One region of the Nonomuraea sp. NPDC049607 genome, then DNA from elsewhere that is predicted to be linked to it. Evidence: riboswitches for the same ligand, from Rfam matches in the RefSeq annotation. Region 1 holds a riboswitch; each other region holds the start of a gene.
What was found. A riboswitch is a leader RNA that binds a small molecule or an ion and turns the genes downstream of it on or off. The one in region 1 is predicted to bind cyclic di-AMP.
Positions count from the first base shown of each region.

Region 1 (7,679 bases):
GTCCACCAGCTCCAGCCTGGCCAGCTCCGGGTAGAGCTGCTCCAGCCCCTGCCGTACGGCCTTGTCCAGGGCGTTGACGGGGCCGTTGCCCTCGCCGGTGGCGACGATGCGCTCGCCCTTGGCACGCAGCTTGACGGTGGCCTCGCTGACCAGCTCGCCGCCCTTCGTACGCTCGACGATCACCCGCCACGACTCCACCTCGAAGTGCCGGCGGCGCTCCCCCTGGACGGTGTCGCGCAGCAGCAGCTCGAACGACGCGTCCGCGGCCTCGAAGGTGAACCCCTGCGACTCCAGCTCCTTGACCCGCTCGACCAGCGTCTTGGTGTGCTCCGGGGTCAGCTCGTAGCCCAGCTCGCGGCCCTTGAGCTCGACGGAGGCGCGACCGGCCATGTCGGAGACGAGCATGCGCATGTCGTTGCCCACGGCGGCCGGGTCGATGTGCTGGTACAGGTTGGGGTCGACCTTGATGGCGCTGGCGTGCAGCCCGGCCTTGTGCGCGAAGGCGGACATGCCGACGTAGGGGGCGTGCGAGTTGGGGGTGACGTTGGTGACCTCGGTGATCGCGTGCGCGATGCGGGTCATGTCCGCCAGCGCCTCCTGCGGGACGAGGTCGAAACCGCGCTTGAGCTGGAGGTTGGCGACGACGGTGAAGAGGTTGGCGTTGCCCGAGCGCTCGCCGTAGCCGTTGGCGCAGCCCTGGACGTGCGTGGCGCCCGCCTTGACCGCGGCGAGGGTGTTGGCGACGGCGCAGCCGGTGTCGTCGTGGCAGTGGATGCCGACGCGGGCGCTGGTCTGGACGGCCGCGTGCACGGTCTCGGCCAGCTCGTCGGGCAGCATGCCGCCGTTCGTGTCGCACAGGGCGATGACGTCGGCCCCGGCTTCGGCGGCGGTCCGCAGCACTTCGAGCGCGTAGGCTGGGTTGGACTTGTAGCCGTCGAAGAAGTGCTCGGCGTCGAGGAAGACTCGCTGTCCCTCCGCACGAAGGTGAGAGACCGTGTCGCGGATCATCGCGAGGTTCTCCTGGAGAGTCGTGCGGAGGGCCAGCTCCACGTGCCGGTCGTGGCTCTTGGCGACAAGGGTCACGACCGGCGCGCCGGATTCGCGCAATGCGGCTACCAAGGGGTCGTCGGCGGCCTTCACACCGGCCCGGCGGGTCGCGCCGAACGCGGCGAGCTGCGCGTGCTTCAGGTCGAGCTCTGTTCGAGCGCGCCTGAAGAACTCTGTGTCCTTGGGGTTGGCGCCCGGCCAGCCCCCCTCGATGAAACCGACGCCCAGGCTGTCCAGGTGCCGCGCGATGGCGAGCTTGTCGACGACGGTGAGGTTGAGTCCTTCCTGCTGCGCGCCGTCGCGCAGCGTCGTGTCGTAGACGTGGAAGCGGTCGTCGGCCATGAGTCTCTTCTTTCGGATCCGTGTCCTGGAAAACAAAAAGACCCCTCACGGACGTGAGAGGTCTGCGCGCTGGCGGTGTCCCTGTGTCAGCCAGCGCGCCTGCCGATAATGAGCAGACTGTAGAACATGGTGCCTGCCAGTCTGCCACAGGGATTCACCATCTGGCACATCGGTCTCAACTCGTGGACACGACCTTTACACTTGCACGCCGGTGCCGCCGACGATGACGCGTTCGAGCGCCGCCGGGTCGAACACCTCGTTGCCGAGCTGCTGCCCGTTGAGCAGGACGGTCGGCGTGCCCTGGATCTGGATCTTCGCGGTCTCCGCCAGGTGCGTCTTGGCGTACGACTGCGAGGTCACGCACTCGTCCACCGAGGCGCCCGCCTTCCTGGCCGCCGCGACCAGCTCCTGCACGGTGAAGCCCGAGGCCGTGCCGTGCGGGGCGGGCTGCATCGCGTAGAGCGCGTCCCTGAAGGCCAGCCAGTTCTCCTCCGGCATGCACCGGGCGGCGGCCGCGGCCCTGATGGAGTTGGAGCGCATGGGCTCGTCCTGGAAGATCGTCACGGGGTGGAAGACGACCTTGAGCCTGCCCTCCTTGGCCAGCTTCTGGATCGTGCCGTCGACCTTGGAGTGCATCTCCTTGCAGATCGGGCAGTCGAAGTCCTCGTACACGTCGAGCACGGGCGCGTCGCTGGACCTGTCGGCCAGGACCATCGAACCGTCGAGCTGCCTGGTCAGGCGTACCGACCCGGCCGTCTCACCCGGCTCCGAGAAAGCCAGCACACCCAGCACCACCAGGGCCGCACCCGCGACCACGACCGCAATCAACCGCTTCATCATCCGCCCATTTCCCCGCTCACCGATCGCGCAGACCCTACCAACGCCAGAACCACTCTCCGGACGGCCGCCCGGCGCGGCTCCCTCATTGGTACCTGATGACGGTGAGAGAACGCTGTGAGGAGAGAATGACCTTCATGAAGGCGAACCTCCTCGACCCCGCGGTGGGCCGGTACATCCTCGACCACTCCACCCCGCCCGACTCCCTGCTGGAGGAGCTGGCACGGGAGACGGCCGAGGCGACGGGCGACCGCGCCGGCATGCAGATCTCCGCCGACCAGGGCCGGTTCCTGACCATGCTCACCCAGCTCGCGGCCCCGGCCGTGGCGGTCGAGGTGGGCACGTTCACCGGCTACTCCTCGATCTGCATCGCGCGGGGGCTGTCCGGCGGGCGGCTGCACTGCTTTGACGTGAGCGAGGAGTGGACCTCGATCGCCCGGCGCTACTGGGAGAAGGCGGGCGTGACCGACCGCGTCTCGCTGACGCTCGGGCCCGCCCTGGAGACGCTGGCCGCCTTCGACGAGCCCGTCGACCTGGCCTTCCTCGACGCCGACAAGGGCAACTACCCCGGCTACTACGAGCTGCTGGTCGAGCGGCTGCGGCCGGGCGGCCTGCTGCTGGCCGACAACACGCTGCGCAGCGGGCACGTGGCCGACCCGGCGCACGCGGAGCCGACGACGGTGCAGATCCGCGAGTTCAACGACCTGGTGATCGAGGACCCGCGGGTGAGCGTGGTCGTGCTGCCGATCGCCGACGGGATCACGATGATCAGGAAGAACCACTAGACCCCCCTTGACCACGGGATCCCGGCGGTGGCCGGCGGCTGAACGCCGGCCTCCCCGGCACGCCCTAGGCGATCTTGTGGATCCAGCCGCGAGTGTCGGGGCGGGCGCCGTACTGGATGCCGACGAGCTCCTCGCGCACCCGCATGGTCACCGGGCCCGGGGTGCCGTCGGCGATGGTCCAGGAGCGGTCGGCGCCCCTGACCGAACCCACGGGGGTCACCACGGCGGCGGTGCCGCACGCGAACACCTCGGTCAGCTCGCCGGCGGCGCAGGCGGACTCCCACTCGTCCACCGAGATCAGCCGCTCCTCGGTCTCCAGGCCGAGCTCGTCGGCCAGCTCCAGGATCGACTCGCGGGTGATGCCGGGCAGCAGGGTGCCGGTGAGCGCCGGGGTGACGAGCTTGTTGCCGAAGACGAAGAACAGGTTCATCCCGCCCATCTCCTCGACGTACTCGTGCTTGTGGGCATCGAGCCAGACGACCTGGTCGCAGCCGTTCTCGACGGCCTGGCGCTGGGCGACGAAGGCGGCGGCATAGTTGCCGCCGCACTTGGCGAAGCCGGTGCCGCCGGGCGCGGCGCGCGTGTACTCGGTCGACAGCCACACCGAGACGGGCTTGATGCCACCGGCGAAGTACGAGGCCGCCGGCGAGGCGATGACCATGTACTTGTAGGTCTTCGACGGGTAGTTGACGCCGAGCCCGGCCTGCGTGGCGAACATGAACGGACGCAGGTAGAGGCTGTGGCCCTCGGTGGTCGGCACCCACTCCTTGTCGGCCGAGACCAGGAGCTCCAGCGACTCCACGAACGCCTCCTCCGGCAGCTCCGGCATGGCCATGCGCTCGGCCGAGCGGTTGAAGCGGGCGGCGTTCGCGTACGGACGGAAGGCCACGATCGAGCCGGAGATCTGCCGGTACGCCTTCAGTCCCTCGAACAGCTCCTGCGCGTAGTGGAAGACCGAGGTCGCGGGGTCGAGCAGGAGCGGCCCGTACGGCAGGAGCGCGGCGTCGTGCCACCCCTGGCCCTCGGTGTAGTCGATCGTGATCATGTGGTCGGTGAAGACCTGCCCGAACCCGGGGTTCGCCAGTACCTGCTCCCGCTCGGCCGCGGTGCGAGCGTGGTCGGAATGCTGCACGTCGAAGCTGAGCTTCTGAGCGATGGTCATGACGACGGTCCTTACTCTCTGCGAATCTACGATCCTGAAAGCTACTGCCCACGAGCAGTATTCGTACTTCCTATTGTCTTGCCATTTGGGATGGCAAGAGGCAGTTGGGATGGGTTCAACCCTCTGAACGCCAAAAAGCGCCTGGCAGTCCTCGTCGGGACCGCCAGGCGCGTACGGGGCTAGACGGTCCTAGCCGGATACTCGCGCGGAGATGTCGTCGCCGATCTCGCTGGTCGAACGGCCGGCGCGGCCGGTGACGCGCTCGGCGATGTCGGCGGCCACGGCCTGCTCGACCTTGGCGGCCTCGGCGTGCAGGCCGAGGTGGTCGAGGAGCATGCCCACGGACAGGATGGTGGCGGTCGGGTCGGCCTTGCCCTGACCGGCGATGTCGGGCGCGCTGCCGTGCACCGGCTCGAACATGCTCGGCGAGGTGCGCTCGGGGTTGATGTTGCCGCTGGCCGCCAGGCCGATGCCGCCGGCGATCGCGGCGCCGAGGTCGGTGATGATGTCGCCGAACAGGTTGTCGGTGACGATCACGTCGAAGCGCTCGGGCTGGGTGACGAAGAACATCGAGGCCGCGTCGATGTGGCTGTAGTCGGTGGTGACGTCGGGGAACTCCTCGGCCACGCGGTTGACCGTGCGCTGCCACAGGTCGCCGGCGAAGGTGAGCACGTTCGTCTTGTGGACGAGCGTGAGCTTCTTGCGGGGCCGCGACTGCGCCTTCTGGAAGGCGTAACGCACGACGCGCTCGACACCGTGGGCGGTGTTCAGCGACTCCTGGGTGGCGATCTCGTGCGGCGTGCCGCGCCGCATGACGCCGCCGGTGCCGGCGTAGAGGCCCTCGGTGCCCTCGCGGACGACGACCATGTCGATGTGCTCGGCGGTGGCGCCGGCCAGCGCGGTCTCGACGCCGGGGAACAGCTTGACCGGGCGCAGGTTGACGTAGTGGTCGAACTCGAACCTGAGCTTGAGCAGCAGGTCGCGCTCCAGGATGCCCGGCGGCACGCTGGGGTCGCCCACGGCGCCGAGCAGGATCGCGTCGTAGCCGCGCAGCTCTTCGAGCACCGCGTCGGGCAGCGTCTCGCCCGTGCGGTGGTAGCGGGCTGCGCCCAGGTCGTAGTGGGTGGGCTCGATCTTCGTGCCCACGGCCTCCAGGGCCTTGAGCCCTTCGGCTACGACCTCGGCGCCGATGCCATCCCCGGGGATGACGGCCAGGCGGATGTTACGCGACTCCATGGGCGGTACCTTACCGGCTCGTCTCGGCTGACGAACACATCATCTCAATCTCCGGACAATCCGTTTTGGGGGGATTGCGACCTTTTGACCGTTTCGTTAGAGTCCGACGAGCCTAATCCACGCAGCCGCTGCGTGGAGCCGGGGACCCATCTTTCCCCCCGGGGCGAATCGGCACCGCTCTCAAGCACCGCCGTAGGGCTACTTCCAGGCCCGAGCCCGTCAGCTAACCCGGCCGGCCACGTGGAAGGACAGTCCCCTGTCTAGCATCGCCATTCTCCTGGCGGTGGCGGCGGGCGGAGCGGGTCTCGCGCCCGCCGCTCCCGCCGACCCCACCCCCGCCATCACCCTCACCGGCCCCCAGGTGAAACAGGTCCAGGAACGGCACGTGCCGAAACCGGCCTGGAAGGTCGCCCTCGAATACGCCATGGACAAGCGCGGCACCCCGTACGTGTGGGGCGGCGCCAGCGAGCGGGGCTACGACTGCTCGGGCCTCATGCTCAGGGCCTACGAGGACGCCGGCATCGAGCTCCCCAGAGTCGCCGCGGATCAGTACGGCGCCTTCTCCAAGAAAATCGCCTGGAAAGACCTCAAACCAGGCGACCTGGTGTTCTTCAGCGGCCTCGGCCACGTCGGCATGATCTCCAAGCCCGGCTACATGGTCCACTCCCCCCACACCGGCGACGTGGTGAAGGAGGAACGCCTGTCGCAGTGGCGCAGGCAGGCCTTCGTCGGCGCGGTACGCCCCGACCCCCAGGGCGTCAAGCGCTGGGCCGACTACGCCCAGCTCCGCAAGGCCCCGGCCCCCGCGATGCTCACCGCGACCCTGTGACGACGACCTTCCCCGGCGAGTGTCCCTCCTCCTGGTAGCGGACGGCCGCCGGGATCTCGCCGAACGGGAAGGTCCTGTCGATGACCGGGGTGACCTCCCCCTGCTCGATCAGCCCGGTCAGCGTCAGCAGGTTCGCCCTGTTGCTCCCGCAGCGGACCACGTCCGCCCTGACGATCCGCTGCGGGACGAAGGTCGCCGACGCCAGTGCGGCGAACATGTGGCCGGCCGGCTGCACCCAGCGGCCGGCCGGCCCGCCGACCAGCACGTACGTGCCCTTCCTGGTCAGCACGCGACGGCAGTCCGACAGCCGGCGGCCGCCCGCCACGTCGATGAGGAGGTCGAAGCGCCGGCCCGAGGCCGCGAAGTCCTCCTTGGTGTGGTCGACGACGTCGTCCGCGCCGAGCGAGCGGACCAGGTCCGCGTTGCGCCCGCCGCACACGCCGGTGACGTGGGCCCCCATCGACCTGGCGAGCTGCACGGCGAACGTGCCCACACCGCCGGACGCGCCGTTGACCAGCACCTTCTGGCCCGGCTGCACGCGTCCCTCGTCGCGCAGCGCGATCAGCGCGGTGTTGGCCGCCATCGGCACCGCCGCCGCCTGCTCGAACGACAGCCCCCGCGGCTTGGGGGCCACCTCGTCCTGCCGCAGGCAGACGTACTCGCCGAAGCCGCCCCGCAGGGACATCGCGTACACCTCGTCGCCGGGGCGGAACAGCGTGACGTCCTTGCCCGCCGCCTCGACCTCCCCCGCCACGTCGGCCCCGAGGACGGCGATGCTCGGCCGCAGCAGCCCGACCCCGCCGCCCATGACCCGGGCCAGGTACGGCTCTCCCCGCATGAAGTGCCAGTCATAGGGCTGCACGGACGTGGCCCGCACCCGGATCAGCACCTCGTCGTCGCGCGGCACGGGCCGCTCGACCTCGGTCAGGACGAGCTGGTCGGGCGAGCCGAACCTGCGCAGGACGTAGGCCTTCATCGTTTCCTCCCTCGTGGATGTGCCGTCAGTGTGGGCGCGACCTGCGCGGACGCTCAACGGTCGAAAGGCGACGGCTCGATGGCCGAAAGTACGACGGCCCGTCCCGCCGATGGTGCGAACGGGGAGGGGCCGTCCGCGCGATGACCCGGCACGGCCGCGGCCGTCACGCTCTCCCCCATGAGATGGATCGCACCCGCCGGGCTGCTCACGCTCAGCGTCGTCCCCCTGGTCGCCGGCGCCCTCCGGGTGACCGAGCTGGCCTCCGGCGCCGCCGTCACGGCCGACAACGCGCGGTTCTTCGCCATGCCCGTGCCGGTGCTGCTGCACATCCCGGCGTCGCTGGCGTTCTGCGTCCTCGGCACGTTCCAGTTCCAGGCCGGGTTCCGGGCCCGGCGGCCCGGGTGGCACCGGGTGGCGGGGCGGGCGCTGGTGGCGTCCGGGCTGGTCGCGGCGCTGTCAGGGCTG
Region 1 is NZ_JBFAOV010000002.1:394,321-401,999, forward strand. It holds gene cimA (citramalate synthase) at 1-1,389, opposite strand, end outside; gene AB0J97_RS06160 (thioredoxin domain-containing protein) at 1,585-2,229, opposite strand; gene AB0J97_RS06165 (O-methyltransferase) at 2,364-3,011, shown strand; gene AB0J97_RS06170 (branched-chain amino acid aminotransferase) at 3,076-4,173, opposite strand; gene AB0J97_RS06175 (3-isopropylmalate dehydrogenase) at 4,363-5,409, opposite strand; cyclic di-AMP (ydaO/yuaA leader) riboswitch at 5,509-5,662, shown strand; gene AB0J97_RS06180 (C40 family peptidase) at 5,693-6,238, shown strand; gene AB0J97_RS06185 (NAD(P)-dependent alcohol dehydrogenase) at 6,222-7,214, opposite strand; gene AB0J97_RS06190 (DUF2306 domain-containing protein) at 7,392-7,679, shown strand, end outside.

Region 2 (7,679 bases), on a different contig from region 1:
ATTTGGGCGAATCAGAAGATCAACAAGTGGCCGGGAAGATTCGCGAACTCCCCACAAAAACGATCATGCGCTTATGGCGCTCGCCGGGGTCCTAGGCGAACGGCATAAGCGCATGGTCAGGAGATGGCTCTCTCGACGAGGCTCAGTGAGCCGCTTCGTACTTCTCCACGACGGTGGAGGCGATGCGGCCGCGCTCGCTGACCGGCAGACCGTGAGCCTTGGCCCACTGCCGGATCTCCGAGCTCTTCTCGCGGCTCATCGCACGGTTGCCGCCGCGACCACGGCGGCGGGCGGACACGGCTCCTGCCCTGCGGGCGTGCTGCACGAAAGGCGTGAGTGCGTCCCTCAGCTTCTTGGCGTTAACGTCGCTGAGGTCAATCTCATAGGAGGAGCCGTCAATAGCGAAGCTGACCGTCTCATTGGCCTCGCCCCCATCGAGGTCATCGATGAGAATCTCCTGGATCTGCTTGGCCATCTACGCAATCCTTTCCCGGAGCATTGTTTCATTCGCTCGCCCAAACATATACCCGGAAAGGCGCGGAGACAATTCAGCGCCACGTGGATTCGCTGACTGGCAGATCAGTTCTGGTTCTCGGCCTGATCCTGGTGGTTTGACCGGCGCCCGGCGACCTCGGAGCGCAGCAACTTCACCGCGCCAAAGATGAAGGCGCCGCCTACCACGACCGGGGGGATGAGCGCTGACAATACGTCTGTTACGGCTTCCATTCGTCCTCGCCTCCAGGGCTAGCGGGGTTTCGGGGGCGCTAAATACGCATCCCGGCGCGACCTGCGGAGCACGCCGGACGCTCATGACGCCTAGGTGACAACTCACCCGGAACCGACCATAGCCACACACAGTCGCCCTCAGGGAGCAGGGGCACCAACATCCGGCAACCCGGACGCCCCATAGCCTAATGCCAGTCTCTCCAGGCTCCTTACCGGATCAAGGGAAAATTTTGCGAAAAGGCATCTTCCCAGGTGCGGATGCCTCAACGAAGATCTTTTACCACCCGCGTTCCGGCCAGCCTGTCATGCGGCCCGCGCTCCAACGGCTTGTCGATCAGGATGAGCAGGCCGACGCCGAACAGCAGCATTCCGGCCAGCAGATTGACCACCGGAATGCCCATCAGCATGACAGGCCCGGGATAGATCAGCGCTCGTTTCAGCAGGGCCCGGCGCGGCAGGGCGTCCGGCGCCAGGCGAATCTTCATGATCGCCTGGCCGAAGGTCCGCCGGCGCAGGCAATGGGCCCGCCAGTCATAGGCCGTATAACACAGGCCGGCCAGGAACCACGCGAAGATCCCCGGGAGCCGCCCGTCGAACGCCTCCAACATCCCGACAGTTCGGAAGATGCCCCACAGCGCGATGAACAGAATGTAATAGAAGACCCCGAAGACCAGCGCCTCAATGAAGCGGGCGGCGAGGCGTTCCCACCATTCCGCGGGCACGGTGCCCGCCCACGACGGTGTCCCGGCCATATCCCACCTCACGGGGTCGGCGGTCGTCCCCCCATTTTGGTACGCCCCGCACACACAAAACAGAGGCCGGCGGGAAGCCGGCCCCTGTTTTACGCTGACGCGGGATTACTTGATCTTCACGACCACCGTGCCCGCGAACTTGTCCGCGAACGTCTGCTGCAGCGGCTTGTCCCACAGCTGCGAGGCGCCGTTGACCGCGACGCACACCCAGCCGATCAGCGCACCCAGGATCGGGATGATGCTCAGGATGTAGCCACCCCAGGTGACGCCGGCACGCTTGATCGCCATGTCGGACGCGAGCCCGCCCGGAGCCAGCGCCTGGCCCACCGGGACGACCTTGATCCCCATGACCAGCTTGCCGACCGTCTGGCCGTTCGACTTCGTCATGAAGAACTCGTAGACCACCCAGATGGCGGTCGTGACGATCGTCGACAGGATGGCGATGACGAAGGCCGACATGAAGCCGGACGTCGAGCCGGTCGCCGAGTCGTAACCGATCGCGAACAGGCCGAAGATCAGGCCGATCACGAAGTTCACGATCCCGAGGATGACGCCGTCGATGATCCTCGCGACCAGACGCTGCCACCACTCCGCCAGAGGGGCCGGAGCGCCCGGGGGCTGCACGCCGACGGGCTGACCGTAGGGCTGGCCGTAGCCGGGCTGACCGTAGGGCTGCGACTGCTGCTGCTGGCCGTATGCCTGGCCGTACTGCTGCTGGTCACCGTACTGCTGTTGCCCGTAGCCCTGCTGCTGCTCGCCGTACTGCTGCTGGCCGTAGCCCTGCTGCTGCTCGCCGTACTGCTGCTGGCCGTAGCCCTGCTGGCCCGAGGCGGGCTGCTGGCCGTAACCCTGCTGGCCGTACTGCTGCTGGGCGTAACCCTGCTGCTGGTCGCCGTACTGCTGCTGGCCGGAGGACTGCGGCTGCTGGCCGTAACCCTGCTGGCCCTGCTGGCCGTACTGGGCCTCCTGGCCGTAACCCTGCTGCTGCTGACCGTAGTCGGGCAGCGACTGGGGCTGCTGGCCGTACTGCGGCTGCTGGCCATAACCCTGCTGGCCCGAGGCGGCCTGCTGGCCGTACTGGGCCTCCTGGCCATAGCCGGGCTGGGTGTACTGCTGGCCCGAGGACTGCGGCTGCTGGCCGTAACCCTGCTGCTGGCCGGAGGCGGGCTGCTGGCCGTAACCCTGCTGGCCCTGCTGCCCGTACTGGGCCTCCTGGCCATAGCCCTGCTGCTGCTGACCGTAGTCGGGCAGCGACTGGGGCTGCTGGCCGTACTGCGGCTGCTGGCCATAACCCTGCTGGCCCGAGGCGGCCTGCTGGCCGTACTGGGCCTCCTGGCCATAGCCGGGCTGGGTGTACTGCTGGCCCGAGGACTGCGGCTGCTGGCCGTAGCCCTGCTGCTGGCCATATCCCTGCTGCTGGCCGTACTGGGGCTGCTGGCCGTAGCCCTGCTGCTGGCCGTGCTGCTGTTGCTGACCGTATTGGGGTTGCTGGCCGTAGCCCTGTTGCTGCTGCTGGCCATATGGGGGCTGGCCATAGGCGTCGTCCGCCCGGTAGCCGACCACAGTCACGTCCGGGTCGGGCTCACCGGGGCGACGGCCCTGGTGCTGCCCGTACTCGGGGTTCTCGCCGGATTCGTCCTGTGGATACGGCGGCTGTCCGGTGCTCACCGTGTCACCTCGCTTCGAGTGCGCATGTGGCACGTGTCAGGACACATGCCTGTGCTGCCCAACGTATCGACATAGGTATCAACAATCACCTTTCCAAGTGGTCAAGGTCCGCGTCACCCGATGTCAGATGCAGCAGCATGCGGGTGTTGCCAAGGGTGTTCGGTTTGACGTGTTCCAGATCAAGGAACTCCGCCACACCCTCGTCGTACGAGGCCAGCAACTCGGCGTAGACCTCGGGTGAGACCGGCGTGCCCTGGATGGGGCGGAAACCGTGCCTCGCGAAGAAGTCGACCTCAAAAGTCAGACAGAATACACGTCGCAGCCCCAGATCCTTCGCCTGCCGGACGAGTGCCGAGACGATCCGATGCCCGACCCCCATTCCCCGGCACGCCGGATCGACCGCCACCGTACGGACCTCGGCGAGATCCTCCCAGAGCACGTGAAGCGCGCCGCAGCCGACGACCTCCCCGCTCAGCTCGGCCACCCAGAACTCCTGGACGTCCTCGTACAGCGTGACCGTGGCCTTCTCCAGGAGCCGCGGACCCGCGCCCGCGTAGGTGTCCACGAGACGCCTGATCGCGCGCACGTCGGGCGTGCGGGCACGCCTGACCACGACCGCGGTCTCGGGGACTGCCACTTCGGCCACCTGCTCCATGGCTCTCCAGGGTACAGATCTCATTACGGCTCAGCCCTAAATCCCACGTCTCGGGCATCTCATCACATGCTGTGTCCAGATGAACACGCCCCGACCTGGAGCTTTCCTCCAGTCGTCACCCCCCAGAATGCTGGACAAAAGGTGCAGAAGCCCGCTTCCGTACGGCTACCCACGAGATCACCTTGTGACCCTTCAGTTGTGAAACCTCTACAGACTCGGTAGTTCCGGTTGAGCGCGAACCCGGAGTGCATTAGTGTCCAGCGACGATGTTCTCCGCGTAATGCGCGCGGAAAGACACGCCCAATTCCCGCAAGGGAAGCCGGGGAACCACCGGTGGCGAGCACCTCGCGCCACCACTCGGGGTGAATCCGATCATCTCGGTAGGGCTGCTCCGGCCCGAACCCGTCAGCTAACCCGGCCGGCGTCGATGAGAGGAGCTTGGTTGGTGAAGCGGACGCTCGATCGCGAGGGGAAGCCGGGGGGCAGGCACGCCCGTCCCCGGGAGCAGGCCAGGCGCTCACGTCGCCTCGGCGTCATCGGCGCCGCCGTCGCCGCGATGCTGTTCGCCGTACCCGTCGGTTCCGCCGCCGCCGACCCGAAGCCGTCGCTCTCCGAGCTGGCCGACCAGGTCGAGAAGATGCACGAAGAGATCGAGACGCTGACCGAGGAGTACAACGGGCAGCGCGAACGGCTGAAGTCCGCGCAGAAGGCCAACGACGCCGCCCAGAAGACCCTGGCCACCAGCGAGTCCGACCTGGCCGCCAAGCGCGCCAGGGCCACGCTGCTCGCCCAGAACGCCTACATCACCGGCGGCCTGGACAAGGCCCTGGTCTTCGCCCAGTCCGACGACCCTGAGACCTTCCTCGACCGGGCCGCGACCACGTACGCGCTCGAACAGCAGCAGGGCGAGGAGGTCAACCAGCTCGCCAAGGCCATGGAGGCCGCCGAGCGCGCCAGGTCGGGCGCCAAGACCCGCATCGCCGAGGTCCAGAAGATCGTCAGTGATCTTGAGGGCAAGCGCTCGAAGATCACCAAGCTGGTCGCCAAGGTCGAGAGCAACCTCTACCGGCGGGCCGTCGGCGAGGCCGGCCGCCCCGGCACCCGCGCCGTACGCGTCAACCTGCCGGTCATCGGCAACGGCAAGGCCGCCCAGGCCGCCAAGTGGGCCCTCACCCAGCAGCTCAAGCCGTACGTGTGGGGCGCCGAAGGGCCGCGCTCCTACGACTGCTCCGGCCTGGTGATGGCCGCCTACCAGCGCGTGGGCATCTCGCTCCCCCACTACACCGGCGACCAGTGGACGGCCGGCACGCACATCAGCCGCGACCAGCTCCGCGCCGGCGACCTGGTCTTCTTCTACAGCGACCTGCACCACGTCGGCATCTACATCGGCGGCGGCATGATGGTCCACGCACCGCAGACCGGCGACGTCGTCCGGATCTCCGCGCTCGGCAATCGGCCGTTCGCCGGCGCCGTGCGCATCGCGGACTGACCGGCGATTCACTTCGGAGTTCCGCGCCGTCAGATGAGCTGGCGGCGCGCCGCCCACGCCACGGCCTCGATCGCCGTGGCCACGCCGATGCGGTCGCAGATGCCTCTGAGCCGCCGGCGTACGGTCCGTCCGCTGATATCCAGCCGTCTCCCGACCCGGTCGACGGTCACCCCTCTGGCCAGTTCAGCCAGTAACGCCAAATCCGCGTGGCTCAGCTCAACGCCTTCAGTGAGCACATCCACCGGGAGCCCTCCCCCCAACAGCAGAACTCGGACCTTTCAGTGGAGCAAAGCCGCTCGTCTCGGTGAAGGTAAACGCATCGCGGAAAGGTCGTCAAGCACGACAATCGCCGCCCTTGACCAGTGCTATTGACATGATCACTTATATGTGACGTACTCCGCATATGTCGGCACGCCACGGTCCGCTATGAACGGTCCAAACGATCAATTCGGCGGCCCGGTCCAGCCCCCCATGAGCGCCACCGACCTCCTGGGTTTTGATCCCTCGGATCCGCAATTTGTGCGCGATCCGTACGTCCGATATCGAGAGCTCCGCGCGGCCGGGGCGATCTTCAGAACGCGCGGCGGGCTGCTCGTCACGACCACGTACGAGCTGTGCGCGGCCGTCCTGCGTGACCCGATGTTCGGTCACGGAACGTCCGCCCCCGTGGCGGAAGAGGCAGGTCAGCCCGGCAGGTCGTTCCTGCTCATGGACCCGCCCGATCACACCCGGTTGCGGAACCTTGTCAGCCGCGCGTTCACCCCGCGCATGGTCGAACGGCTCAGGCCGCGGGTCGAGGCGATCACCGCCGACCTGATCGGGCGGTTGCCGGAGGAGACGGAGCTGATTTCCGGCTTCGCCCACCCGCTGCCGGTGATGGTGATCAGCGAGATGCTCGGGGTGCCGCCGGAGGACCACGAGCGCTTCCGCGGATGGAGCGAGGCTCTTGCCCGCGGACTTGACCCGATGCTGACAGACGCTCTCATGTCGGAAACGGAGCGTTCCAGGAACGAGTTCCGCGACTACTTCCGCCGCCTGATCGCCCTGCGCCGCGAGCGTCCCGGTGAGGACCTCCTGAGCGCCCTCGCGCGCGTCGAGGAGTTGACCGAGGCCGAGTTGCTGTCGACCTGCGTGCTGCTGCTCGTGGCCGGCCACGAGACCACCGTCAACCTCATCGCGAACGGCGTGCTGAACCTGCTGCGGCACGGCCTGCTGCACCGCGCCGCCGAGCGGCCGAGGGAGGTGGTCGAGGAGGTGCTGCGCTTCGATCCGCCGGTCCAGCTCACCTCCAGGATCGCGCTGGAGGACAGGGAACTGGGCGGCACGCCGGTGCCCGCCGGCTCGGCCGTGCTCGTGCCGATCGGCGCGGCCAATCGCGATCCGGCCGCGTTCGCCGATCCCGACCGGTTCGACCCGGGCCGCGAGCCCGGCCGGCATCTCGCCTTCGGGCTCGGCCTGCACTTCTGCCTGGGGGCGACGCTGGCCAGGATGGAGGGCGAGATCGCGCTGTCCGCGCTGGCCGTGGCCGCGCCGAAGATGGAGGCCGCCGATCCGGAGCCCCCGTACAAGGAGAACGTGGTGCTGCGCGGGCTGGCCCGGCTGCCGGTGCGGCTCAGGCGGTAGCGTCGTAGCGTTCCCTGGCGGCCTCGACGTCCTCGATGTGCTCCTCGGCCCAGGTCTTGATGGCGATCACCAGCGGCATCAGGCTCTCGCCGAGCGGGGTGAGCGCATAGTCGACCCGTACCGGCACCTGCGGCGTCACCCGGCGCGCCACCAGGCCGTCGCGCTCCAGGCCGCGCAGGGTCTGGGTGAGCATCTTCTGGCTGACCCCCGCGATGTGCCGGGACAGGTCGCTGTAGCGGCGCTCGCCGCGGGCCAGCGCGCTGAGCACCAGCGTGACCCATTTGTCGCTGAGCCGGTCGAGCAGCTTGCGGGAAGGGCATTCGGCGAAGTAGGCGTCGAAGGCCAGCCTGGCCTGGTCACGCCGCTGCGCCGCCGTCGTTGTCGCCACCGTCTCACTCCTTACCGTATGTTACGCACTTCCAGGTGCCTACTTACTGAGAGAGAGTAGCTCTTCCTAGGGTCATGGGCATGACGAACATGCGTGCACTCATCGGCGGCTCCGGCGCTCCCCTGCTGGTGTCCGCGCCGCTGCCGGAGGCGGGGCCCGGCCAGGTACGGGTTAAGGTAGCGGCGGCCGGGGTCAACCCCTTCGACCTGGCCGTGGCGGCCGGGGCGCTGGCCTCGTACGGGCTGGCCAGGAAGCTGGACTCGTACGGGATCGGCTTCGACGCGGCGGGGACCGTGGACCAGGTGGGCCCGGGCACCTCCTTCACCGTGGGCGAGGACGTCGTGGGGCTCTCCGCGCGGCTGGAGCTGCCGTACAAGG
Region 2 is NZ_JBFAOV010000001.1:791,222-798,900, reverse strand. It holds gene AB0J97_RS03925 (Lsr2 family protein) at 143-475, opposite strand; gene AB0J97_RS03920 (RDD family protein) at 990-1,478, opposite strand; gene AB0J97_RS03915 (RDD family protein) at 1,584-2,102, opposite strand; gene AB0J97_RS03910 (hypothetical protein) at 2,211-3,221, shown strand; gene AB0J97_RS03905 (amino-acid N-acetyltransferase) at 3,232-3,801, opposite strand; cyclic di-AMP (ydaO/yuaA leader) riboswitch at 4,089-4,240, shown strand; gene AB0J97_RS03900 (NlpC/P60 family protein) at 4,247-5,290, shown strand; gene AB0J97_RS03895 (LuxR C-terminal-related transcriptional regulator) at 5,320-5,532, opposite strand; gene AB0J97_RS03890 (cytochrome P450) at 5,810-6,913, shown strand; gene AB0J97_RS03885 (helix-turn-helix domain-containing protein) at 6,903-7,301, opposite strand; gene AB0J97_RS03880 (NADP-dependent oxidoreductase) at 7,382-7,679, shown strand, end outside.
Region 2: it holds a riboswitch for cyclic di-AMP, as region 1 does, so the genes downstream of both, AB0J97_RS03900 (NlpC/P60 family protein) here and AB0J97_RS06180 (C40 family peptidase) in region 1, are expected to answer to the same signal.

Region 3 (7,679 bases), on a different contig from region 1:
CGCGGTCGTGCGCGAGGTGGCCGCCACCGCGCCGGACATGCTCTCCGGGCAGGCGGTCATCCTCGGCCAGTACCTGTCGGCCCTGGAGATCGTCACGCCGGAGGAGGAGGCCGGGCTGCACGCCTCGATGCTGGGCGCGCTGGTCGCCCGCGGCTGCACCAGCGTGGTGTTCAAGCCGCACCCGGCCGCCGGACGCCGGCACGCGCAACTGCTGCGCGCGGCGGCCGAGCCCCTGGGGGTACGGCTGACGGTGGCCGGGGAGAGCGTGCCGGCCGAGGTGTGCTTCGCGGCGCTGCGGCCCGAGCTGGTCGTGGGCTGCTTCTCCACCGGACTGGTGACCGCCATGCGCTACTTCGGCCTGCCGGTCGCCACCTTCGGCACCGGCCTGGTGCTGGACCGGCTCACGCCGTACGAGAACAGCAACAGGATCCCGGCCACGATCGTGGACGCCCTGCTGCCCCGGCTGGGCGCCGACGGAGTGATCGACCGGCCGCCGCGCACGGACCTGCCGGCGCTGGTGCGCGCGGTCGGCTACTGCATGCAGGCCGACGCCTATCCCGAGCTGCGCCCGTCGGGGGTCGCGTTCGACCCGCGCTACTTCAAGCGCAAGCGCCTGGAGACGCTGGGGCTGGCCGAGCCGCCCTCGGCGCTCTCCAGGCTGCGCAGGAAGATCAGGTCAGCGATCTGAGGTAGCGGCGCACCCGCCGCCTGGCCCGGTAGCCCGCCCGCAACATCGTGGGCGGCACCTCCACCCGCAACCTGGCCCGGCGGCGGGCCGCGGCGTGCTCCGGGCCGTCCAGCAGCGAGCGGGCGGGCGGCCGCCCCCCTTCCGCGGCCAGTCCGGCCAGCAGGTCCGCCCAGTCGTCGCGCCCGGCGGGGTGGAAGTAGTTGGCCTCGCACCACCGCGGCTCGGCCGGGCGGAAGTCGCCCAGGGCCAGGTCGTCGAGCGTGCCGAGCAGGCCGCTGCCCTCGAACACCAGGTTGATCATCTCGGCGCTGACGCCGAAGTCGCTCAGCACCAGCGACGGCACGCCCATGGCGACGGCCTCCAGCGCGGCCGTCGAGCTGACCGTGACGAACCCGGCCGCCCGCGAGAGCTGCTCGTGCATCGACCCGGCCGCGAACGTCAGCCGGCCCGGCTCGCCCATCTCGCGCCAGAGCCGCTGGTAGTGGTGGCGTTCGTTGTGCGTCTGGCGCTCGTGCTCCAGGGCGCGCAGCTTGACCACGACCTCCAGGCCGGGGCGGCGTCCGGCCAGCTCGGCCAGGGCCCGCAGCACCCGCTCGCGCTCCTCCCGCGCCCGCGGCACCTTGGCCTGGGTGGCGAACACCACCCGGTCGCCGCCGCCGGCCGCCGCGCCGGGCCGCAGGAACGGCAGCCGGGCCAGCCCGACCGCCCCGCCTCCGCCGAGCCGCCCGGCGATCTCGGAGAACTCGGCCACCTCGCGCTCGCTGTGGACCACGAACAGGTCGCAGCCGCTGCGGAACAGCCACGCCTTCTCCGTGGCCGGGACCGAGATGCCGGGCAGCCCGCTGACGAACACCGGCCGCGCCCGGCCGTCCGGCCGCAGCCCGGCCAGCACGTCGGCCACCAGCACGTCCACGACCGGGCCCGTGCAGCCGACCAGGATCGCGTCGGGCCTGGTGCGCTCGGCCAGGCGGCGCAGGGACCGCGCCGAGAGCACCGGGGGCACCGCGCGCCCGCCCACCGCCGCCGCGATCTGCTCGGCCGAGGGCGCGATCGGGCTACGCACCACCACCAGCTCCGTGTCGCAGCCCGGGGGCAGGTCGTCGAGCAGGCAGGCCGCCCACTTCAGATACGAGTCGGAGTCGGCTACCGCCAGCACCCTCACCTGGAAGCTCCTGTCAAGTGCGATCGCAGGTCGGGGGCCGCCCTGCTCGTCCACCAGTCGTCGGGAACGTCCACCGGCTCGACCTCGACACCGCGCGGGCCGAGCAGCACCCGCAGCGAGGTGATCGCGGTCGAGGGAAGGCTGAGCACGCGCTGCCCCGCGTCAAGGCCGCGCAGCGTCAGCTCGGCCGGCACGCCCGCGTCGTGCACGGTGATGCCGGGACGCTCCCTGATCAGCGCGAGGTCGACGGGGTCCTCGCGGCGGTGCGGGTAGTAGGCCAGCGGCTCGCGGCCGGCCAGGTCGGTCAGCCAGCGCAGGTAGCGGTCGCGGTGCACCAGGCCGTTGCGGACCAGGGAGGTGCCGAGGACGACCGTGCGCTCGGCGGGGCCCTGCGTGCTCGGCGGCTGGGCGCGCAGCCAGGCGAAGTCGTGGTGCACGAGGTCGACGCCCGCCTCGCGGACGGCGTCGGCCAGCTTCTCGGGGACGGGCAGCGCGGTGAAGACCGAGACCCGGCTCATCCGCAGCCGCAGCGCGGCGGCCAGACCTAGCAATGCCCGCGCCCGCGACGGCGTCGCCCGCGCCCGCAGCAGCGGCCGGTACGGCCCGGCGGCCAGCAGTTCGAGCAGCCTGAGTGTGGCCAGGCCGTCGTCCACGACGACGATGCGGCCGGGGTCGGAGGTCAGCCAGCGCACCTGGACCTTGCCGGAGAACGCGTCGCCCACCGCCTGGACGCGGCGCGGCATGCGCTCGCGCGGCTCGTCCAGCACCAGGCCTGGAGGCAGGTCGAGGCGGCGCAGCTCCTTGCGGGTGGCGCGCAGCGGGCGCAGGCCGGCGCGCGGCACGACCACGGTGTCCGGGCCGAGCAGCCCGGCGTGGTGGGCCTCGACGGCGCACAGCATCTGGAGCGGAGACTCCACCCAGGCCGACGCCTGTCTGACCACTCTGTTTCCCCCAGCCGGTGGAGCGCCTTGCACGACCCGTCACAAGCTAACCCGGCCTGCTTAAGCCGCAAGAAACGACACGTGAACAATGGAGGGTATGAACTCGCTGATGCTCAACACCGACGGTGTGCAGATACCACAGCTCGGCTTCGGCGTCTGGCAGGTCTCTGCCGACGACGCCGAGCACGCCGTGACGACCGCGCTGCGCGCCGGATACCGGCATGTCGACACCGCCGCCGCCTACGAGAACGAGGAGGGCGTCGGCCGGGCCGTGCGCGCCGCCGGGGTGCCACGGGAGAAGGTGTTCGTCACCACCAAGCTGTGGAACGGCGACCACGGGCGGGCCGAGCAGGCCTTCGACGAGAGCCTGGCCCGCCTGGGCCTCGACTACGTAGATCTTTTCCTGATCCACTGGCCGGTTCCGGAGCAGGACAAGTACGTGCAGGCCTGGCGGGCGCTGGAGAAGATCTACCGTGACGGCCGGGCCAAGGCCATCGGGGTCTCCAACTTCACGGTCGCCACCCTGACCCGGCTGATGGACGAGACCGACATCACGCCCTCGATCAATCAGATCGAGCTGCACCCGTACTTCCAGCAGCGCGAGATGCGGGCCTTCCACGAGGCCAACGGCATCCTGACCGAGGCGTGGAGCCCGCTCGGGCAGGGCAAGGGGCTGCTGGCCGACCCGGCGCTGCGCGTGCTGTCGGAGAAGTACGGCAAGACGCCCGCGCAGATCGTGCTCCGCTGGCATCTCCAGCTCGGCAACGTGGTGATCCCCAAGTCGGTCACCCCGGCGCGGATCGAGGAGAACATCGACGTGTTCGACTTCATCCTCGACTCCGAGGACCTGGTGGCCATCGGCGCGATGAACTCTGGGCGGCGCATCGGGCCCGACCCCGACTCGTTCAACCTGACCTGAGCGCTCTACGATCTCGGGCGTGCGACATTTCACCTGGGGAATAGCGGCGACCGGCGGCATCGCGCGTACCGTGGGGGCGGCCATCGTGGCCGAGCCCGGCATGCGGGTGGCCGCCGTCGGCTCGCGGAGCCTGGTCAGGGCGCGGGCCCTGGCCGACGAGCTGGGCGCGGAGTCGGCCTACGGCTCCTACGAGGCCCTGTGCGCCGATCCGGCCGTCGACGCGGTCTACGTGGCCACGCCGCACGCCCAGCACCTGGAGGTGGCCGAGGCGGCCATCGCGGCGGGCAAGTCCGTGCTGTGCGAGAAGCCGCTGGCGGCCAGCGTGGCCGACGCCGAGCGCATGGTGGCGCTGGCCCGCGCGGCCGGGGTCTTCCTCATGGAGGCCATGTGGATGCGGTTCAACCCGCTCATCCAGCGGGTGGCGGCCGATCCGCGTTTCGGGGAGATCCGCTCGGTGCGGGCCTCGTTCGGGTTCGCGCTGCCCTACGACCCCGCCCATCGGCTGTGGGCGCCGGAGCTGGGCGGCGGGGCCCTGCTCGACCTGGGGATCTACCCGTTCGGGCTGGCGCAGCTCCTGCTCGGCATGCCGCGTGAGCTGCGGATCACCGGCTCGCTGGCGCCGAGCGGGGTCGACGCGGAGGCGGGCGGGGTGCTGCTCTACCCGGACGGACGGCGGGCGCTGGTGGACGTGTCCCTGCTCGCCCATCACGCCAACGACGCGAGCGTGGTGGGCACGTCGATGCGGGCCGACATCCTGGCGCCGTTCTGGGCGCCGCAGCGGGTGCTGCTGTCGGGGCCGTCGATGGAGACGGAGGAGCTGGTGCTCGACCCGGCCGACAACGGGTACGCCGGGGAGCTGCGCGAGGTGCGCGCCGCCACGGCCGAGGGCCGGACCGAGAGCGCCGTCATGCCGCTTGACGAATCCCTTGCCATGATGGGGCTTCTGGCCGACGCGCGGGGGCAACTCTCCTAGCTGCGCCTTTAGGCACTTGCCTTCTTCTTGCCCGATGTATTACCTTGTGGGGCATCTCGCGGCAGACGTCCGGTTTGTCCGGCTTTGTCCAACCATCGCAAGACATTTCACAGGATCGTCCTGTGACCGCTGAATCCGCCTCCGGGCGGAACCGGGGACCCACGTCCTTTGGGGTGAATCGGCACTTCGGTGCCGTAGGGCAGCTTCCACGTCCGAACCCGTCAGCTAACCCGGTAAGCGGCATGGAAGCAAGGAGTAATGCCCTCGATGGCCAAGCACCGTCCCATCCGTGCCCCGAAGATCAACCACCTCCGCGCCGCGCTCGGCGCGACCATCATCGCCACCGCGATCGGCGCCCACGCCACCGCCGCCGGCGCCGACAGCGTCGACCCGGCCGCCTCCACCGGCCACTCGGCCGTCGCGCCGCAGGCCGCCGCCCAGGCCGGCAGGGCCGGGGAGACCCAGGTCAACGTCACCGCCGCACAGGTCCTGGCCGTGGCCAAGGCCCAGGTCGGCATCTCCGAGAACGCCTACGGCGGCGGCACCAAGTTCCAGAAGTGGTACGCCGACTCCCAGCGCGCCGCCGAGACCGTCGCCCGCGACGGCGGCAGCCGCCAGGACTACGTGAACGCCGCCTGGTGCTCGATGTTCGTCTCCTGGGTCGGCGAGCAGACCGGCGCCCGCCCGCAGGTCGGCTGGGACGCCTGGACCGTGGCCCACGCCAAGTGGTTCGCCGCCAACAAGCGCTGGGGCACCGAGGCCAAGCCCGGCGCCGTCGTCTTCTTCTCCTGGGGCGGCAGCAAGAGCCTGGACGCCATCCAGCACGTCGGCTTCGTCGTCAAGGACAACGGCAACGGCACGATCTCCACGGTCGAGGGCAACACCGGCAACGGCAAGGTGGAGGAGCGTGTCCGGCCGAAGTCGCAGGTCGTCGGCTACGGCTACCCGCAGTACGCGGGCTGACCTCCCCTGCTTCGAGCGCGGCTTCGAGCGCGCGTCCCGCACGAGGGACGCGCGCTCGCCGCGTCTCAGGGCCGGACCGCCACCAGCGAGTACAGCACCGGCAGGTGCGAGTCCCCGAACGGCAGCCGGTAGCGGCCGTCCTCGCCCTCGGTCAGCAGCCCGCGCGGGTCCAGCTCGACGGCGACGTGCTCGCCCAGCTCGGCCACCGTGAGCCCGGCGCGCGCCGCCGCCGTGACGATCTCGCCCACCGAGTACGGGTACTGGACGGTCTCCTGGGCCTCGGTCACCACGCCGGCGTCGGCGTACGTGCCGGTCACCGTCTCGCGGTGGGCCTGGCCGCCGCCGTAGGGCCAGTCGGCCACCAGCGGGTCGAGCGAGGCCACCGTCTGGTAGGCCGGATGCAGGTCGACCAGCACCAGCCGCCCGCCGGGCCGCAGCGCCATGGCCGCGCCGCGCATCCAGGCGGCCAGGTCGCCGATCCAGCACAACACGCCGTACGTGGCCACGGCCAGGTCGAAGCCCCCGGCCAGCGACTCGGGCAGCCGCTGCGTGTCGGCCTCCACGAACGTGGCCGCCAGCCCGGCCTCGGCCGCCAGGTCGCGGGCGCGCGCGACCGCCACCGGGGAGAAGTCGACGCCGGTCACCCGCGCTCCGAGCCGCGCCCAGCTCAGCGTGTCCATGCCGAAGTGGCACTGCAGGTGGAGCAGGTCCTTCCCGGCGACGTCGCCGGCCAGGCGGCGTTCGAGCGCGTAGAGGGTCTGCCGGCCGGCGAGGAAGGCGTCCACGTCGTAGAACCTGTCGGCGGGCGTGGAGCCGTGGACGCGGGCGCGCTCGTCCCAGAGGGCCCGGTTGGCGGGGAGGCCGGCTGCTGCGGGTTGGGGCATGGGCCGAGGATGGCACATCGGCCACGCGGTCGCACGACCGGTACCGTGCCCTGGACAACGAACGATCCGCCCCCGCGTGTCGATCCGGCGGGCGCCCGTTCGACGCTCGGGTGAGACCGGCTCCGCGGCGCGATCGCGGGCGGAAGGGACGGCAGAGTGAAGTTCATGATCGTCGGCAAGGCCAGCGCGGAGACCGAGGCGGGGGCGGTGCCCAGCCAGGAGGTCGTCGACAACATGCACGCCTACAACGAGGCGCTGACCAGGGCGGGGGTGCTGCTGGCCGCCGAGGGCCTCTACCCGAGCTCGCAGGGCGCGCAGATCGCCTACAGCGGCGGCCGCGCGAAGGTGATCGACGGCCCGTTCGCCGAGGCCAAGGAGCTGATCGCGGGGTTCTGGCTGATCCAGGTGAAGTCCAGGGAGGAGGCCGTCGAGTGGGCCCTGCGCGTGCCCGTCCCCGAGGGCTGCGACGGGATCGCGCTGGACGTGTGGCGGGTCTACGACGCCTCCGACGCGCCGGACGCGGCCTCGTCCGACCCGGTGGACGTCGAGCGGGAGCGGGCCATGCGCCGGCGCCTGGGCACGTGGGAGCCCTGACCGAGGCTTGCGGACCCCGGGCGGCGGCTGGTGTCATGTGCCGATGACGGCTTCCGAGGCACCCCGGACGATCGAGGCGGTGACGGCCTCCGACGCCCACCGGGCGGTCGAGGCGGTCTGGCGGATCGAGGCCGCGCGGCTCATCGCCGGCCTCGCCGGGCTGGTCCGCGACGTCGGCCTGGCCGAGGAGCTGGCCCAGGACGCGCTGGTCGCGGCCCTGGAGCAGTGGCCGGAGTCGGGCGTGCCACGCAACCCGGGCGCCTGGCTGATGACGGTCTCCAAGCGCCGCGCCGTCGACCTGATCCGCAGGAACGAGCGCATGTCCCGCAACCTGGCCGAGCTGGGCCACCGGCTGGAGAGCGCCGAGGAGCCGCCCGAGCCCGACGAGATCGAGGACGACCTGCTCCGGCTGGTCTTCACCGCCTGCCATCCGGCGCTGTCGATGGAGGCGCGGGTGGCTCTGACCCTGCGGGTGCTCGGCGGCCTGAGCACCGACGAGATCGCCCGCGCGTTCCTGGTGCCCGAGCCGACCGCCGCCCAGCGGATCGTGCGGGC
Region 3 is NZ_JBFAOV010000017.1:79,367-87,045, forward strand. It holds gene AB0J97_RS29795 (polysialyltransferase family glycosyltransferase) at 1-688, shown strand, start outside; gene AB0J97_RS29800 (DUF6716 putative glycosyltransferase) at 672-1,850, opposite strand; gene AB0J97_RS29805 (hypothetical protein) at 1,847-2,767, opposite strand; gene AB0J97_RS29810 (aldo/keto reductase) at 2,889-3,710, shown strand; gene AB0J97_RS29815 (Gfo/Idh/MocA family oxidoreductase) at 3,730-4,683, shown strand; cyclic di-AMP (ydaO/yuaA leader) riboswitch at 4,801-4,938, shown strand; gene AB0J97_RS29820 (CHAP domain-containing protein) at 4,951-5,646, shown strand; gene AB0J97_RS29825 (class I SAM-dependent methyltransferase) at 5,712-6,530, opposite strand; gene AB0J97_RS29830 (YciI family protein) at 6,696-7,124, shown strand; gene AB0J97_RS29835 (RNA polymerase sigma factor) at 7,168-7,679, shown strand, end outside.
Region 3: it holds a riboswitch for cyclic di-AMP, as region 1 does, so the genes downstream of both, AB0J97_RS29820 (CHAP domain-containing protein) here and AB0J97_RS06180 (C40 family peptidase) in region 1, are expected to answer to the same signal.